3 regions of the Planococcus sp. FY231025 genome follow, and region 1 is predicted to be linked to each of the others. Evidence: riboswitches for the same ligand, from Rfam matches in the RefSeq annotation. Region 1 holds a riboswitch; each other region holds the start of a gene.
The links. A riboswitch is a leader RNA that binds a small molecule or an ion and turns the genes downstream of it on or off. The one in region 1 is predicted to bind S-adenosylmethionine.
Positions count from the first base shown of each region.

Region 2: linked by a shared signal. The riboswitch ahead of ACTL32_RS09665 (bifunctional homocysteine S-methyltransferase/methylenetetrahydrofolate reductase) and the one ahead of mtnK (S-methyl-5-thioribose kinase) in region 1 are both predicted to bind S-adenosylmethionine.
Region 3: linked by a shared signal. The riboswitch ahead of ACTL32_RS16320 (methionine ABC transporter ATP-binding protein) and the one ahead of mtnK (S-methyl-5-thioribose kinase) in region 1 are both predicted to bind S-adenosylmethionine.

Region 1 is NZ_JBQJJG010000004.1:143,397-148,938, forward strand. Features, by position in the region: gene ACTL32_RS03990 (methylthioribulose 1-phosphate dehydratase) at 1-76, opposite strand, end outside; gene ACTL32_RS03995 (2-hydroxy-3-keto-5-methylthiopentenyl-1-phosphate phosphatase) at 73-738, opposite strand; gene mtnW (2,3-diketo-5-methylthiopentyl-1-phosphate enolase) at 744-1,958, opposite strand; SAM riboswitch class I at 2,306-2,412, opposite strand; SAM riboswitch class I at 2,582-2,736, shown strand; gene mtnK (S-methyl-5-thioribose kinase) at 2,842-4,029, shown strand; gene mtnA (S-methyl-5-thioribose-1-phosphate isomerase) at 4,026-5,087, shown strand; gene ACTL32_RS04015 (sugar ABC transporter substrate-binding protein) at 5,084-5,542, shown strand, end outside.
Region 2 is NZ_JBQJJG010000006.1:47,287-52,828, forward strand. Features, by position in the region: gene ACTL32_RS09645 (DUF1456 family protein) at 1-470, shown strand, start outside; gene ACTL32_RS09650 (SRPBCC family protein) at 528-1,028, opposite strand; gene ACTL32_RS09655 (ArsR/SmtB family transcription factor) at 1,081-1,413, opposite strand; gene ACTL32_RS09660 (DUF6544 family protein) at 1,743-2,588, shown strand; SAM riboswitch class I at 2,804-2,910, shown strand; gene ACTL32_RS09665 (bifunctional homocysteine S-methyltransferase/methylenetetrahydrofolate reductase) at 2,984-4,840, shown strand; gene metH (methionine synthase) at 4,821-5,542, shown strand, end outside.
Region 3 is NZ_JBQJJG010000011.1:26,144-31,685, forward strand. Features, by position in the region: gene ACTL32_RS16310 (O-acetylhomoserine aminocarboxypropyltransferase/cysteine synthase family protein) at 1-1,171, opposite strand, end outside; SAM riboswitch class I at 1,276-1,394, opposite strand; gene ACTL32_RS16315 (glycerol-3-phosphate acyltransferase) at 1,529-2,170, shown strand; SAM riboswitch class I at 2,250-2,363, shown strand; gene ACTL32_RS16320 (methionine ABC transporter ATP-binding protein) at 2,499-3,530, shown strand; gene ACTL32_RS16325 (methionine ABC transporter permease) at 3,520-4,170, shown strand; gene ACTL32_RS16330 (MetQ/NlpA family ABC transporter substrate-binding protein) at 4,218-5,060, shown strand; gene ACTL32_RS16335 (M20 family metallopeptidase) at 5,080-5,542, shown strand, end outside.

The DNA of each region.
Region 1 (5,542 bases):
CCATGAACCAGTCGCGCAACGCAAGTTCGTCTTTGATGTCTGCAAGTTCCTGCCATCTTGCCTGAAGGGCAGTCATGATTTCACCCCCAGCCGTGCATCGATGATCGACATGACGTCGTGGAAGTTCTCGAACGGTTCATACGGAAGCCCCAGCTCTTCGCATTTCTCGATAAGGAAGTCGCGTGCAATGACGAGATCCGCCCTTTTCGCCGCTTCGAGGTCGGTGATGGAATCACCGATGACGATGCTGTCTGCGCCGCTTTCCAACAGGTTCCGGATGATCGATGGCTTGCAGCATCCGCAGCCCTGGCTCGTGCATTCACTGTCGCATCCATGCGGGAAAGAAATCCGTATCGTGTCGCCGGAAAAATCCGCTTCGTTGCAATAAACGCCGGCAAACGGGCCGAACGGTTCGAGCAGCGGATGGACGAAAAAGTCGATGCCGCCGCTGACGATGTAGAGCGGAATGTCCTGTTCCTTGGCATAGCCCACAAATTCAGCGAAGCCTTCGCGGATTTCCGCCTGTTCGAGCACATAGTCGACGACTTCGTCTTTCTTGTCCGAAGGCAGAAGCGAAAACATTTTCGCCACGCCTTCGCGGATTGATATATTCTGCGCCAGGATGTCGTCCTTGATCGGGCTCCATCCCGGCGGATTGAAATGTTTCATGATGGCGATGATGTTGTCGTTGTTGGTGATCGTGCCATCAAAATCGCAAAAGATGACCGGTTTGTCCATTGCCGTTACCCCCATATGTCCAGTGCTGTTTTTAATTCTTGATGCTGTTCAGAAGCTTCAGCCAGCGTTTTTCCGCCGAGTACGGCGTCGACCGCTTGGCGGAATGCCTTGCCGCCGCCAGCTGCGCCGTACGGATGGCCATGCACGCCGCCTCCGGCATTGATGATGCTGTCGATGCCGAAATCATTGATCAATAGCGGCACGAGGCCGGGATGGATGCCGGCTGATGGAACCGGGAAGCTGCGTTTCAGCGGGCTTTCCTCCACCAAGGCATTGCCGAGTGCAAGCGCCTGCGCTTTTTCAAGTGCAACACTTCCGTAAGGGGAAGGGAACAGCGAGAAGTCGGCGCCGGCGATGCGCGTCAGCTTCCCGAGTGCAAGCGCCGTCGACAGCCCGTAGAACGGGGAAGAGGTAAAAGCGCCGCTGAATGCCGGATGCGCCATGAGCGGCAAGCCGATTTCCGTATCCTCCGCCAGTTCCTGGAGCACATCAAGCCCGTACGCATGGACATTGAACAAAAGGGCGTCCGCGCCGAGTTCGCGCGCTTTTTTCGCTTTGTCACGCAAGCCGGAAGTGCGGCCCGATAAGTTTACCGCGTAAAGCGTGCGGTGGCCGGTTTCTTCAAAGACGGCTTCGAGTACGCTCTTGCCGGTGGTGATCCGCTGGTCGAACGGCGTCAGCGGATTGTCGAAGAGGATCTCGTCGTCTTTCACCAAATCTACGCCACCAAGCGCCTGTTCGCGGAGCTGTGCGGCCATGAAATCCAGGTCGCGGCCGATGACACCTTTGAATATGCTCATGACGAGCGGCCGGTCCGTGACGCCCAGCTTGCTGCGGATGCCTTCGATGCCGAAGCGCGGGCCCGGGAAATGGGCGAGCAGCTCTTCGCTGAATTCGAGGTCCAGAAGCTTCACTTCGCCGTCGAGCGACAATTTGCCGAATACTGTCGTCAGGATCGCCGGCAGGTCCGCTGAGAAGTTGGCGCTCGGATAAGCAATCTTCACTTCGGCTTTTATGGCGTCGGGTTTTAGCGGATGCGGGGCATCCCCGAATTCCTGCACTGATACGACTTGCCCTTTATGGTGCTTTAATTGTTCCTGCTCCAGCAAAGGCAGGTCCGTCCACGATCCGATCGTCAGGCCGAGGGCGATGCCTTCCGCCTTTTTTTCAAATGAACCGGGTTTGCCATAAAGCTGGTACGTTGCTGTCAAAATGCTCACTATATGCACACTCCATTTAAAATCAAGTTTAGGTTTTTAATTTGCACTGCTTTTTTAACACTTTTTAGATATGAAGCAAAACAGCGGAGACGCCTGCGGGACCAGCGAAGTGTCGAGATCCACTCGGGCGTAAAGCTCGAGTTAGCTCGGCGCGAGCCCGCGGCAAAGGCAGGGCGCAATGTGCCCTGTCTTTGCGACGAAGCGCATAGCGCGAAGGAGCAAGCGGTCTTACGAAGCTGTTTTGCGGAATATCGGCAGATATAATAATTAATTCAACAAAATATAAAAAGGTGAAATCGGCATAAAAAAACCTCTTCAAACAAGAAGAGGTTAAGGGCGTTAACGACTTCTTATTTCTCAGCCGCGAAATCGCGCTGCAAGAATTAGCACCGTGTCCACTGGACCGGTTGCCGGGTATCATAGGGCTTGTCCCTCCACCTGCTCTGAATAAGAAAGTATTCAATTGGTTTTTGAAAGAGTAAATTAATTTTGATTATTCCATGCCGAAAACCATCTGTCAATCGTTACCCGCGAAAATTTTTTTTGCAAAAAAAATTATTGACACTCAATTCTGAACCATGATAGGATTCATTTCAAACAGCATACAGTATTAACAACAAACACTCTTATCAAGAGCAGGCAGAGGGATATTGGCCCTATGACGCCCAGCAACCGACCGTAATTCCTTCGTGAGAAGGGGCGCTTTTGCGCCGGGATGAACATCCCGCAAGGCACGGTGCTAATTCCATCAGAAACCGCGGTTTCTGAAAGATAAGAGGTGCGGAATCTCTTATTCTACGCCTCTTTCTTTGGAAAGGGGCTTTTTTATTGCCCAAAAACAGCTTCTCAAACCCAACCACAACAGCTGAAAGGTAGATGACCTATGACAATAGCAACAAACCAATATGCAGCATTAACCGAAGAAACCGCAATCGCCCTGGCGAAAAGCGTTTATCCGTTCCCGGAAGGGGCAGAACTTTCGTGCCGTGAAATCGGCGACGGCAATTTGAATTACGTTTTCCGGATCACCGATTCGGCCAGCGGCAAAGGCGTCATCATCAAGCAGGCGCTGCCGTATGCGAAAGTCGTCGGCGAAAGCTGGCCGCTGACATTGAAGCGTGCAGAAACCGAAGCCGCAGCGCTCCTGAAGCACGGCGAATTTGCACCGGGCCTTGTGCCGGAAGTGTATGCCACCGATACGGATTTGGCGGTGACGGTCATGGAGGACCTGTCGCATCTGAAGATTGCACGCGAAGGCCTCATTGCAGGGGAAAGCTATCCGAAGCTTTCTTCGGATATCGGAGAATACCTGGCGCGCACGCTATTCCACACATCGGATTTTGCGCTCCATCCGTTTGAGAAAAAGCGGCTTGCCGCAGAATTTTCAAATCCGGAGCTCTGCAAAATCACGGAAGACCTGATTTTCACCGATCCGTTCTTCGACCACGAGACGAACGATTTTGAGCCTCAGCTGCGCCCGGCAGTGGAGGCGATCTGGAACAACGCGCCGCTTCAGCTGGAGGCCGCCAAATTGAAGTACAGCTTTTTGACGGAAGCGGAAGCATTGCTGCATGGCGACCTCCATACCGGCAGCATTTTCGCCAGTGCGAAAGAGACGAAAGTCATTGATCCGGAATTCGCGTTTTACGGGCCGATCGGTTTTGACGTGGGGCTGTTCCTTGCAAATCTGATCGCTCAAGGGATCACGCGAACCGGCGAAGGACGCAAAGTGATCACAGACCATATCGCAAAGACATGGGAAACGTTTGAAGGGACCTTCAGCGCTTTATGGGAAGCAGAAGGCGTGGAGGCGTTCAAAAATACGCCCGGCTACCGCGAAGCGATCCTTGAAAAAGTATTTAGCGATGCGCTCGGCTTTGCCGGCTGCGAATTGATTCGCCGCACCATCGGCTTGGCGCACGTCAAGGACCTCGACGGCATTGAAGAGGAAGCACGGCGCATCGAATTGAAAAAACAGGCGCTGGAGCTCGGTGAAACCTTGATCCTCCACCGGCGCACCATCAAAGACATAGGGACAGTTGTCCGTTTGGCAGAGGGGGAAGCACGATGAGCATCCCGTTGTCGATTTCCTGGTCCGAAGGCCAACTGGTCATACTTGATCAGCAGAAACTGCCACATGAAATTGAATATGTCACACTTGAGACGCTCGAAGATGTCTTTGACGCCATCTTCACATTGAAAGTGCGCGGCGCTCCGGCAATCGGCATCGCCGCTGCCTACGGGCTGGCGCTTTCCGCCGTCCGCCACGAAACGGAAGACTTGGAGACGTTTTTCCGCCTCGTCCAAAAAGATGCCGAATACCTGGGAAGCTCACGCCCGACGGCAGTCAATCTCGTCTGGGCGCTCCAGCGGCTAGCATCGGTGGTCCGGAACGCTGGGTCAGTGGATGCGGCAAAACAATTGCTGGCAGAAGAAGCGGTCCGGATCCACGAGGAAGACGAAGCTTCCTGCCGCCAGATCGGCGCATACGGACTCGCGCTGCTCGAGGGCAAAAAACGCGTCATGACCATCTGCAACGCCGGTTCCATCGCGACGGCCAAATACGGCACGGCGTTGGCGCCGTTCCATCTCGGAGCGGAAATCGGCCGGGAATTTGAAGTCTACGCCTGCGAGACGCGGCCGGTATTCCAAGGATCCCGGCTGACCGTCTGGGAGCTGCAGCAATCAGGCGTCGACGTCACGTTGATCACCGACAGCATGGCAGCCCACACGATCGAGGCGAAAGAGGTCGAGGCGATCATTGTCGGTGCGGACCGCATCGCAGCAAACGGCGACACAGCCAATAAGATCGGCACCCTGAACTTGGCGATCCTTGCCAATGCCTACAACATCCCGTTTTATGTAGCCGCTCCGTCTTCGACATTCGACGTGTCGATCGGTTCCGGTGCAGAAATTCCGATTGAAGAACGGAAACCGGAAGAAATCACCCATTTTGCGGGAGAACCGGTGGCGCCGCTTGGCACAAAAGTGTTCAACCCCGCCTTTGATGTCGCGCCGGCCCGGCTCATCACAGCCATCATCACGGAAAAAGGCATCATCAAACCGGATTACGAGAAAAATATCCCTGCCGCCCTCGGCGCTTACCCAGGAAAAGGAGCCCATTCATGAAAAGACAATCGTTTTTATTGCTAGCATTTCTTTTGATCATCAGCGCGTTTTTGGCGGCCTGCCAGCCAAAAGGCGAAGTCAGCGAAGAAGCAACGACCGACGCGACAAAAGCGGAAGCTTCGGACAACCCGCTTGCCGGAAAGAAAGTCGCGCTCGTTATGCAGCAGAACCTCGGGACGTTTTCGGCCCAATACATTGAAGGTGTCAAAGAGCAGGCCCAAAAATTCGGCGGCAGCGTGACGGTCTTCACGTCTGACGGCGACCTGGCAAAAATGGCATCGAACCTGGATGCTGCGGTCAACCAGGGGTTTGACGGCATCATGATCGACCATGGCACGAAAGAAGCGCTGAACCAAGGCGTCGAAAAAGCGGTGGAAAAAGGCATTCCGGTCGTTGCATTTGACGCCGGCGTGGAGGTGCCAGGTGTGGTGTCGCTTGAACAAGGCGACCAGCAG
Region 2 (5,542 bases), on a different contig from region 1:
AAAACAGCGATGTAGCAGAAATCTTTAAGCTGGGCGACATCGACCTGTCAAAAGAAGACGTGCAAAAAGTACTGACGAAAACGCCGGACGATTACGAAGAGGAAGACGCAGGCATCTTTGAAGAAGGCAAAAACGATGATTACATCCCTGTGGATAATGCGATGTTCGAGTCGTTCCTGAACGGCCTGATCGTTTTCAAAAGAGGGAAGCAGGAGCCGAAGCCTGGGCAGCCGGAAAAGCCGCCGCTTACAAATGAACCCTCGAAAAACCTGTTGTTGAAAAAAGTGAAAATCGCGCTGCAATTGACGAGCGAGGACATGATCGACATTCTGGCGCTCGCCGGCGTCACTGTAACGAAAGGCGAGATGAGCGCGATGCTGCGAAAGCAAGGCCACAAGAACTACAGCATCTGCGGCGATCGCTATGCACGGAACTTCTTGAAAGGCCTGGCAATCAAGTACCGGAAATGATGGAGCAGCGACAAAAAAACAGCCTTCCCGCTATTCGGGGAAGGCTGTTTTGCTGTCTTACATGCTGTTCAAATGCTGTTCCAATCGGTCAAGGGTTTCGGTCATGCCTTCGACCATTCCCATATCCATCACTTTCTTCAAGTCTTCTTCAGAGTCGAACAAGGTACGGATGGCCAGGCGGGTGCCGTTGCCTTCTTCGATAAATTCAACCGTGATCTTCATGCTCGGGAAGCCTTCCGCATCGTTGCCGTTTTCATCGGAAAATTTGTCGATGTAGACAAGCCGCTCAGGAGCGGTGACTTCCTGGTATATAGATTTACCCCAAGCTTCATCCCCTTCAGGCGAACGCATGCAATAATGCCAGATGCCGCCCGGGCGGACATCCATTTGGTAATTAGTGGTCATCCAGCCAATTGGACCCCACCAATTTTTGATTTGCTCAGGTTCGGTGTATGCAGAAAATACAAGCTCTCTAGGTGCCATAAAAAAACGTTCTATCACCAGTTCCAGTCCTTCGACTCGCGTAAAGGTCTCGTTCGACCCTTTATTGACTGACATTGTGATTCCTCCTTATGGTTTGCTTGATTTCAGTGGCTCCACGACCCGGCAGTTACGGTTTGTTTTCCTCCTTTCGTTTTTTTTGGACTTCGTGTAAATAACCATCCAATCGGTCGAACCGGTCTTCCCAAAGATGGCGGTATGAATCGGTCCATTCCTGGATTTCCTGAAACGGCTCCGGGTTCAACTGGTAAACACGTCGATTGGCAATGGGGCGGACGGCGACGATGCCGGCTTCGCTTAGCACACGGAGGTGCTTGGAAACTTGCGGCTGCCGAAGATCCAGCTTTTCCGCGATTTCCCCCACTGTCAGCGGACCTTGCTTCAATAACTCCACAATGTTCCAGCGATTTGGTTCTGATAAAGAATGCAATAGTGTTTTCATAATCCCATTATACCTCTAAGAGAATATTCCCGTAAAGGGATATTTTTTGATAAGTCAATTTTTATATGTCTTCGAATGGCAGCAAAGATCAACAATTCTCTCCATCAAATAATAGTCTTTGAGAATTGGTTTAATTTCATACTTACATAATAATGAATCTCTTAGGTTCTGGCTAGAGTATTTGGTATTTATCTGTTTTTTTAACGTATATCTCATGTGTAATAACAGGAGAACCGATTCCATTGTCGTAATAGTATTAGATACAGAAAACCGAAGATGCTGCTGTTGGCCAACAAAAGTCCGTTTTAGATAAGGAAGGGGACTGAGTGATGAAATTCTTAATGTCAGCTCTAGTTGTGCTTGCCTCGATATTGTTTGTTGCTAAAAGGGCCAGCCGCGATTCACCAACTGAATCGCCGAAAGGAGAGTTGCTGAAGGGACTGGATGCGCCTTTGAAGGAAGTGGCTTCGGAAGAGCTCGCCGCTCTTCCATCGCCTGTGCGGAAATGGATGGAATGGAGCGGCGTTGCCGGCAGAGAAGAAATCCGCAGCGTTTATGCGAAGCAAATCGGCCGGATGAAGCTCAAACCCAAACAGGAAAAGTGGATGGCGTCTGAAGCACGGCAATACACCACTGCTGAGCCTCCCGGATTCATCTGGAAAGTGAAGATGAAAATGGGAAACGGGCTTTTGGTTACCGGCAAGGATGAGTTTCGAGAGGGCAAGGCGGACATGCGAATCAAAATGGGGGGACTCTTCCCTATCGGGAAAACCTGCAACAATCCGAAGGCTGACCAGTCGTCGATGCAGCGGTATTTAATGGAGCTAAGTGGCTTTCCGTCCGCTGCTTTGAGCAGGTATGTCGAATGGAAGGCAATTGACGCCCATACAGCGCGAGCAGAAATGGCATACAATTGGGTGGTAGGAAGGGCAACTTTTCATTTTGGTGCGGACGGAGAGCTACTTAAAGTTACGGCAATGCGCTTCAAGGACAGCGACGAGAAGGCAGAACTCGTACCGTGTACTGCCCATATCCGAAAATACCAGACAGTGGACGGGATCCGTCTGCCATCCGACATCGCAATCACCTGGGAGTTGGCCGAGGGACCGTTCACTTGGTATGAGTTTACGATGCGGGACGTGGCATTTAATGTGGCAAAGCCTGAAGGGTTTTAACAGGAAAGATGAGAAACGGCTGGTAAGATTTTATACATCGCTATGCGCATCGCAGCTATTTTGTGGAATTTCGTCAAAAAAGAAAATGAGTTGGAGTCAGATTTGGGTCTTAGTTGAAAGCTTATAACAGAAATTTCTTTCTTTTTAGACAGATTGCCTTGACCTGCGGCCGATATGGGGTTAATATTTTAGGATATAAAAAATTGAATAATAGATTCTTATCGAGAGAAGTTGAGGGACTGGCCCTATGACGCTTCAGCAACCAGCCGTTACCGGTCAGGTGCTAAATCCAGCAGGCATTTCCATGCCTGAGAGATGAAGAAGAACGAGTATGTTATCGTAAAGCCTTCTTTTTCATGGAGGGCTTTTTTTATTTGCATAGGAGGATGAGCGGCATGAAGTTATTGGAAGCGTTGAAGACAAGGGTATTGACGGCGGACGGTGCAATGGGAACGCTTTTGTATTCGTATGGCATTGAATACTGCAACGAGGAGCTGAACATCCAGCGCCCGGAAATCATTGAGAAGATCCACCACGACTATATCCGGGCAGGGGCGGATATCATCCAGACCAACACCTACGGAGCGAACGCGCATAAGCTTGCGCGCTACGGACTTGAGGAGCAAGTGAAGGACATCAACCGTGCGGCGATTGAAATCGCGAAGCGCGCCGCGGCGCCCGGCGGCCAATTTGTCTTCGGGACAATCGGCGGCATCCGGGGCTTCCGCAAAAGCGACGCGACGCTCACAGAGATCATCGCGATGGTCGACCAGCAGGCGCAGCACCTCCTGTCCGGCGATCCGGACGGCCTCTTGCTTGAGACGTATTATGATTTCGAGGAGCTTGCCGCAACCGTCACCCATCTGAAAACCCTCACGGAAACGCCGCTCATCGCCCAAGTGTCGATGCACGAGCCGGGCATCCTGCAAAATGGCATGTTGCTGAACGACGCTTTAAAGGAGCTGGAAGCGCTCGGTGCAGACATTGTCGGCGTCAATTGCCGCCTTGGTCCGCATCACACGATCCAGGCGTTCGAAGGCGTCGAGCTGCCGAAAAAGGCATTCTTGTCCGCCTATCCGAATGCGAGCCTGCTCGACGTCGAAGACGGCCGCATCGTCTATGAATCGGAAGCGGATTATTTCGGCCGCGCAGCTTTGCTGCTCCGGGAAGAAGGCGTACGCTTGATCGGCGGCTGCTGCGGCACGACCCCGAAGCATATTGCGGAAACGAAAAAACGCTTGCGGAACTTGGCGCCGGTGACAGAGAAGAAAGTGGCAGAGAGAAAGCCGATTGTCATCCGCGAAGCGGAAGCGCTGGACGTCAAGCCGCTCCACGAAAAAGCGAAGACTGAGCGGACGATCATCGTTGAGCTCGACACGCCGCGCCATCTGGATATCACCACGTTCATTGAAGGCTCGAAAGCGCTGGATGCAGCAGGTATCGATGCGCTGACGATGGCGGACAATTCGCTCGCTTCGCCGCGCATCTCGAACATGGCGATGGGCTCGATCCTGAAACAGGAAAACATCCGGCCGCTCGCGCACATCACGTGCCGCGACCGCAACCTGATCGGCCTGCAATCGCATCTCATGGGGCTTGATGCCCTTGGCATGCATGATATATTAGCGGTAACGGGCGACCCGACAAAAGTGGGTGATTTCCCGGGGGCGACGAGCGTCTATGACGTCTCGAGCATGGAACTGATCCAATTGATCAAGAAGCTCAACGAAGGCATTTCATTTTCCGGCAAGCCGCTGCGCAAGAAAGCGAACTTCTCGGTGGCGGCGGCGTTCAACCCGAACGTCCGCGTCGTCAGTCGGGCCGTCAAGCGCATGGAACAGAAAATCGAGAGCGGGGCGGATTATTTCATTTCCCAGCCGGTCTATACAAAAGAGAAAATCATTGAAATTTACGAGGAAACGAAGCATTTGGAGACCCCGGTCTTCCTTGGCATCATGCCGCTGACGAGCATCCGCAGTTCGGAATTCCTGCACAACGAAGTGCCAGGCATCAAATTGTCGGAAGATGCGCTCGAGCGCATGCGCGCATGCGGCGAAGACAAGGAGCGGGCGACAGCGGAAGGCATCCAGATTGCCAAGGAATTGATCGATACCGCAGCCGGGCTCTTCAACGGCATCTATCTGATCACGCCGTTTTTGCGCTATGAAATGTGCGTGGAATTGATCGATTACATCCGACAAATAGATTTGCAGAAAGCGAGCGATAACAGCCATGTCGAAACCTCTCATTGAACAACAACTCGAAAAACGGATCCTCATCATCGACGGAGCGATGGGCACGATGATCCAGAACGCCGACCTGTCGCCGGAAGATTTCGGTGGTGAAGAATTCGACGGGTGCAACGAGTACTTGAACATCGTCCGCCCGGAAGTCATCGAAGGCGTCCACGATGCGTATTTGGAAGCGGGGGCGGATATCCTCTGCACGAATACGTTCGGCGGCACGCCGATCGTGCTCGATGAATACGGCCTTGGCAGCCAGGCGCCTGAAATCAACCGGCGCGCTGTCGAAATCGCCAAAGCGAGTGCCGCGAAATTCTCTACGCCGGAATGGCCGCGCTTTGTGGCAGGCGCCATCGGACCGACGACAAAGACGCTGTCGGTGACCGGCGGGGTGACATTCGATGAAATGAAGGACAATTTCTACGTCCAGGCGAAAGCGCTCGTCGAAGGCGGAGCGGATCTGATCCTATTGGAAACGAGCCAGGACATGCTCAATGTCAAGGCGGCGACGATCGGCATCAAAGAAGCGTTCAAAGAGCTCGGGAAGGAATTGCCGATCATGGTGTCCGGCACGATCGAACCGATGGGCACGACGCTCGCCGGGCAAAGCATCGAAGCGTTCTATATTTCGATCGAGCATATCAAGCCGCTGTCGGTCGGCCTGAACTGCGCGACGGGGCCGGAATTCATGACCGACCATATCCGTTCGCT
Region 3 (5,542 bases), on a different contig from region 1:
GTTCTTGAGCCGTCAATTGCTGGTGGGTCGTCGAAGCCGGGTGGATAATCAGCGATTTCGCATCACCGACATTCGCCACGTGGGACCATAAAGCGACACTGTCAATCACTTTCCGGCCTGCTTCACGGCCGCCCTTCACGCCGAAATTGACAATCGAACCATAGCCGTCCTTCAAATATTTTTGGGCCAATTGGTGCGACGGATGATCTTCAAAGCCGATATAGTTGACCCACTCCACTTGCGGATGATCCTTCAGGTATTGGGCGATGATGCGGGCATTGCTGTTGTGGCGCGGAATCCGCAGATGCAGCGTCTCGAGCCCCTGCAAAAAGGCATGTGCACTTTCCGCGCTGAGCGATGGTCCGAAATCACGCAGCAGCTGGACGCGGAGTTTGGTCGCAAATGCCGCTCCTGCCGCATCGATTCCATAGCGGATGCCGTGATAGCTTTCATCCGGTTCCGTGTAGTTGGGGAATCGCGGATTGTCGTAGTCGAATTTACCGCTGTCGACGACCACTCCGCCGATGGTCGTCCCGTGCCCGCCAATCCATTTCGTTGCCGAATGAATAACGACGTCCGCCCCGAACTCGATCGGGTTGCTGCCGTACGGCGAAGCGAATGTATTGTCGATCAATAATGGCAGGCCGTTTTCATGGGCAATCTCCGCCACTTTTTCAACATCAAAGACGTTCAGGCTTGGATTGCCGATGATCTCCCCGAAAATCGCTTTTGTCTTGTCTGTGATGGCGCCCCGGAAGTTTTCCGGGTCCGTGCCGTCGACAAATTTCACCGTGATGCCGTATCTCGGCAAGGTATTGGCGAACAAGCTGACTGTGCCTCCGTACAAATTGCTGTCTGCCACGATTTCGTCGCCGGCTTCCGCCAAGTTCATTACGGAGAATGCGATGGCCGCCATGCCGGAAGACAGGGCGACAGCTGCCGACCCGCCTTCAAGAAGAGCCACACGCTGTTCAAATACATCCACCGTAGGGTTCATGATGCGCGAATAGATATTTCCTGCTTCTTTCAAGCCGAACAAGTTCTGGGCATGTTCCGTATTCTTAAACACATAGGAAGTCGTTTTATGGATGGCGACCCCTCTCGCTCCGGTCACTGGGTCCGGCTGCTGTCCGCCGTGCAATAAAAGCGTTTCTGGTTTAAAATTTGTCATTTCTATTCCTCCTAAGGTTTTTTTGATGGAAACCGCGGGTTGAGGAGGGAACAGAAAAAGCCCTCTTCGGTTAAGAAGAGGGCCGTCACATACGGGTATGCCTCCTCTCATCTGCCAGATCCCGTCTTTCCGGATCTGTAGGATTTAGCACCTTTCCAAGCTGAGCTGCTTGTCGGTTGCCGGGCATCACAGGGCCTATTCCCTCCGCCTCTCTTGATAAGAGTATTCAGATTTAGTTTTCCATCATGTCCTGAAGTATATAAAATGGATGTGGGATTTGTCAAGCGGATAATTCTAAAAATTTTGAAACCTGCGCTCTTTTCAAACGTTAAATCTATAAGAGAAGGAGTGGAAAAGATGTTTTCATGGATAGTTATTGCTCTCATCATCGGTTATATTGTCGGCTGCATGCATGGTTCACTGGTCGCGCAGCTATTGACAGGCGTCAACATCAAAAAAGAAGGCGTCAAAAATTCAGGCGCTTCAAATGCAGCCATCGTGCTCGGCTGGAAATACGGAGCGCTGGTCGCTTTCCTGGATATTCTCAAAGGCGCAGCTGCCGTGTGGGTGTTCCGCTGGGCGCTGAATGCTTCTTCACTTTCAGAAGAAACCGTCTGGGCCCTGCTGTTCGTCGTCGGTGCCGGCGTCGTCATTGGACACAACTTCCCTTTCTATATGAGGTTCAACGGCGGAAAAGGAACAGCGGCCGTCATCGGCGTCATGGTGGCGCTCGACTGGAAGCTTGGCTTGGCCGGCCTGCTGCTTCTTGTCGGAGCAGCACTCGCCACCAATTACCTGGTCGCGGGCGTCTTGGTCCTGTATGCCACGTTCTTCGCCATTGCCTGGTGGCCCGCTGAAGGCGGACTGCCTTTGTTCATTGCGGCTGCGCTGTTCGCGATGGCTGTATTCAAGCACACGGAAAACATTTCCCGCATCGCAAACGGCACTGAAAATAAGGTTTCTTCCGTATTCCGGAAAAAGGCTGAAGGATCTTCCTGAAATTTTTTTAAAAGAAAAGGTTGACTTTTTCAACAATCCCCCATAAAGTAGTCCTTACAAATCAAATACGTACATCACTTTCTTATCCAGAGAAACCGAGGGACAGGCCCTATGACGTTTCGGCAGCGGATTCGCATCATGCGAAAACTGTGCTAACTCCTGCAAACGCATTTTTGCGTTTGGAAGATGAGAATGAGATGGTTTCATGCCGAAGCCTTCTTTTTTCTTGTGGATAAGAAAAAAGGGGGCTTTTTTTCGTTCAATTTCGGATAAAAAGCCCTCTGCGAAAAGATTTGCATTACTGGAACAGCTTGAGGAGGCTTACACTATGATTCAATTCGAGGAGGTAACAAAAACCTACCAGTCCGGCAAACAGTCGATCCACGCGCTGAACGGCATCGACCTGACTGTTGAAACTGGTGAAATATACGGCGTCATCGGCTTCAGCGGCGCCGGCAAAAGCTCGCTGATCCGGACAGTCAACCTGCTGGAGCGGCCAAGCAGCGGCCGCGTGCTGATTGACGGAAAAGACATCTCAACCTTGTCCGCAAAAGACATCCGCCAGACGCGGAAAGACATCGGAATGATCTTCCAGCACTTCAACTTGCTGAATTCCAAAACCGTTTTCCACAATGTCGCCATGCCGCTCATCCTTGCCAAAACGCCGAAAAACAAGATCAAGGAACAGGTGAAGGACCTGCTGGATTTTGTCGGTCTGGGCGATCAGGCAGAGAAATATCCCGACCAGCTTTCCGGCGGCCAGAAACAGCGCATTGGCATCGCCCGGGCGCTTGCCACCAATCCATCGGTTCTATTATGCGATGAAGCCACTTCGGCGCTGGATCCGCAGACCACCCAATCCATCCTGGAACTGCTGCGCCGCATCAATCGCGAATACAACATCACGATCCTGCTGATCACTCATGAAATGGGCGTCATCCGTGAAATCTGCGACAAAGTGGCAGTGCTTGAAGCAGGCAAAGTCATCGAACGGGGAACGGTGTTCGAAGTGTTCACCAATCCGCAGCACACGACGACCCAGCGGTTTGTCCGTTCCGTCATGAACGACGAACTGCCGGAATCGCTGCTGAAGCAGATCCAGGACCCGGACCGCAAGCACACCATCTACCGGATCCAGTTCACCGGCGCTTCTGTCGGACAGCCGCTCATGTCGCGGATATCCAGGGACTTCAACCTGGACCTGAATGTTTTGTTTGGCAATATCACCGAACTGCAGGGCGAACCATACGGCAATCTCATTGTCGAATTTACCGGCCCTGCCGCTGAAATCCAGCAGGCCTTAACATCCATACGCAGCAGCAATGTCAAAGTCGAGGAGGTGCGGAATTATGCTAGTTGATAACGAACAAATCCTGGAAGCCCTTTGGGAAACCATCTACATGACGGGCGCATCCTTCCTGTTCTCGCTGGTCATCGGCTTCCCGCTCGGCATTCTGCTGGTCGTTACCCGAAAAGGCCATTTATTGGCGAACGAACCGGTTTCAAAAGTACTGAATATCATCATCAATATTTTCCGGTCCGTGCCTTTCATCATTTTGATGGTCGCCATCATCCCGATCACCCGGCTGATTGTCGGCACATCCATCGGGACGGCCGCTGCCATCGTGCCGCTCGTCTTCTATGCCGGCCCTTATATCGCCCGGCTGATCGAAAACTCGCTGCTTGAAGTCGACCATGGTGTTATCGAAGCTGCCCAAGCCATGGGGGCATCGCCGTTCCAGATCATTTTCCGCTTTCTGATTCCTGAAGCGCTGAGCTCACTGGTTCTGGCCCTGACGATCGCGATCGTCGGGCTGATTGGCGCTTCTGCCATGGCAGGCGCCATCGGAGGCGGCGGACTCGGCGACTTGGCCATCACTTACGGCTATCAGCGGTTTGACACGCTTGTCATGGTCATTACCGTAGCCATCCTGGTCGTCCTTGTACAAGGCGTCCAGTCGGGCGGCAACTTGCTGTCCCGGCGGGTACGCAGAAGATAAATCCGTACTGCAAATTCAATCAAACTAATCTATTGGAGGAATACATCATGAAAAAACTTTCATCTCTTTTATTGCTGGCCATCCTGGCTTTGGTCTTAGCCGCCTGCGGAGGCGGAGACGACAGCGAAGGCGCTGACGGCAACCGCAAAATCACGCTTGGAATCAGCGGCTCGGATACAACCATCTGGGATTACATCGCGGACAAAGCCGAAAAAGAAGGCATCGACCTTGAAATCGTCACTTTCTCGGATTATGTAGCACCGAATATCGCACTTGCTGAAGGCGAACTCGATTTGAACGCTTTCCAGACCATCTCCTATTTTGATGAGTTTGTCGCCGAGCACAATATCGACATCGTTCCGATCGGCTCAACGGTCATTGCACCAATGGGCCTCTACTCCGAGAAATACGAATCCATCGAAGAACTTCCGGACGGTGCACAAATCGCGCTGCCGAACGAAGCGACAAACATGGGCCGCGGATTGCTTCTTCTCCAGGAAGCCGGTTTGATCAAATTGTCCGACGATGCAGGATTGACGGGCACTGCGGAAGATATCATTGAAAACCCGAAAAACATTGAACTTGTGCCGATGATTTCCGGCCAGACGCCGCGTGCAATGCCGGACGTTGCAGCATCCATCATCAATAACGGCATTGCGGTCGACGCCGGCCTAAATCCGACGGAAGATCCGATTGCCCGTGAAAGCGATACGGCAAAACCTTATATCAACCTGATCGCCGCCAGCGCTGAAAATGCCGACGATCCGGATTACCAGAAAATCGTAGAACTTTACCAGCAGGAAGACACAGCCGACTTTATCGTTGAGCATACGAAAGGCGCCCAGATTCCGACATTCGTTCCTGTCGAGGAGCTGGTCGACTACCAATAAACCGCAAGGAGGAATTTCAATGACATCAATCAAAGAAGCAGCCTTGACCATTTCACAGTCCATCGACGCCAAACGAAGCGAGTATATCGCAACAAGCCAGGCCATCCATGCCAAGCCGGAAATCGGCAACGAAGAGGTTTTTGCCAGCGCCACACTCGTCGAATTGCTTGAAGACGCGGGATTCGCCGTTGAGACCGGCGTCGCCGGACACGAAACAGCGTTTTATGCCAGCAAGGAAAGTTCGCTGCCGGGTCCGACAATCGCTTATCTTGCCGAATACGATGCGCTGCCGGGACTTGGCCATGCTTGCGGCCACAATATCATCGGCACGACCAGCGTCGCTGCTGCGATTGCCCTGTCTGAAACGTTCTCCACGACCGGCGGACGGGTAATCGTGCTCGGTACGCCCGCTGAAGAAGGCGGACCGAACGGCAGCGCGAAAGGAAGTTTCGTCAAGCATGGCCTGCTCGAAGGCATCGATG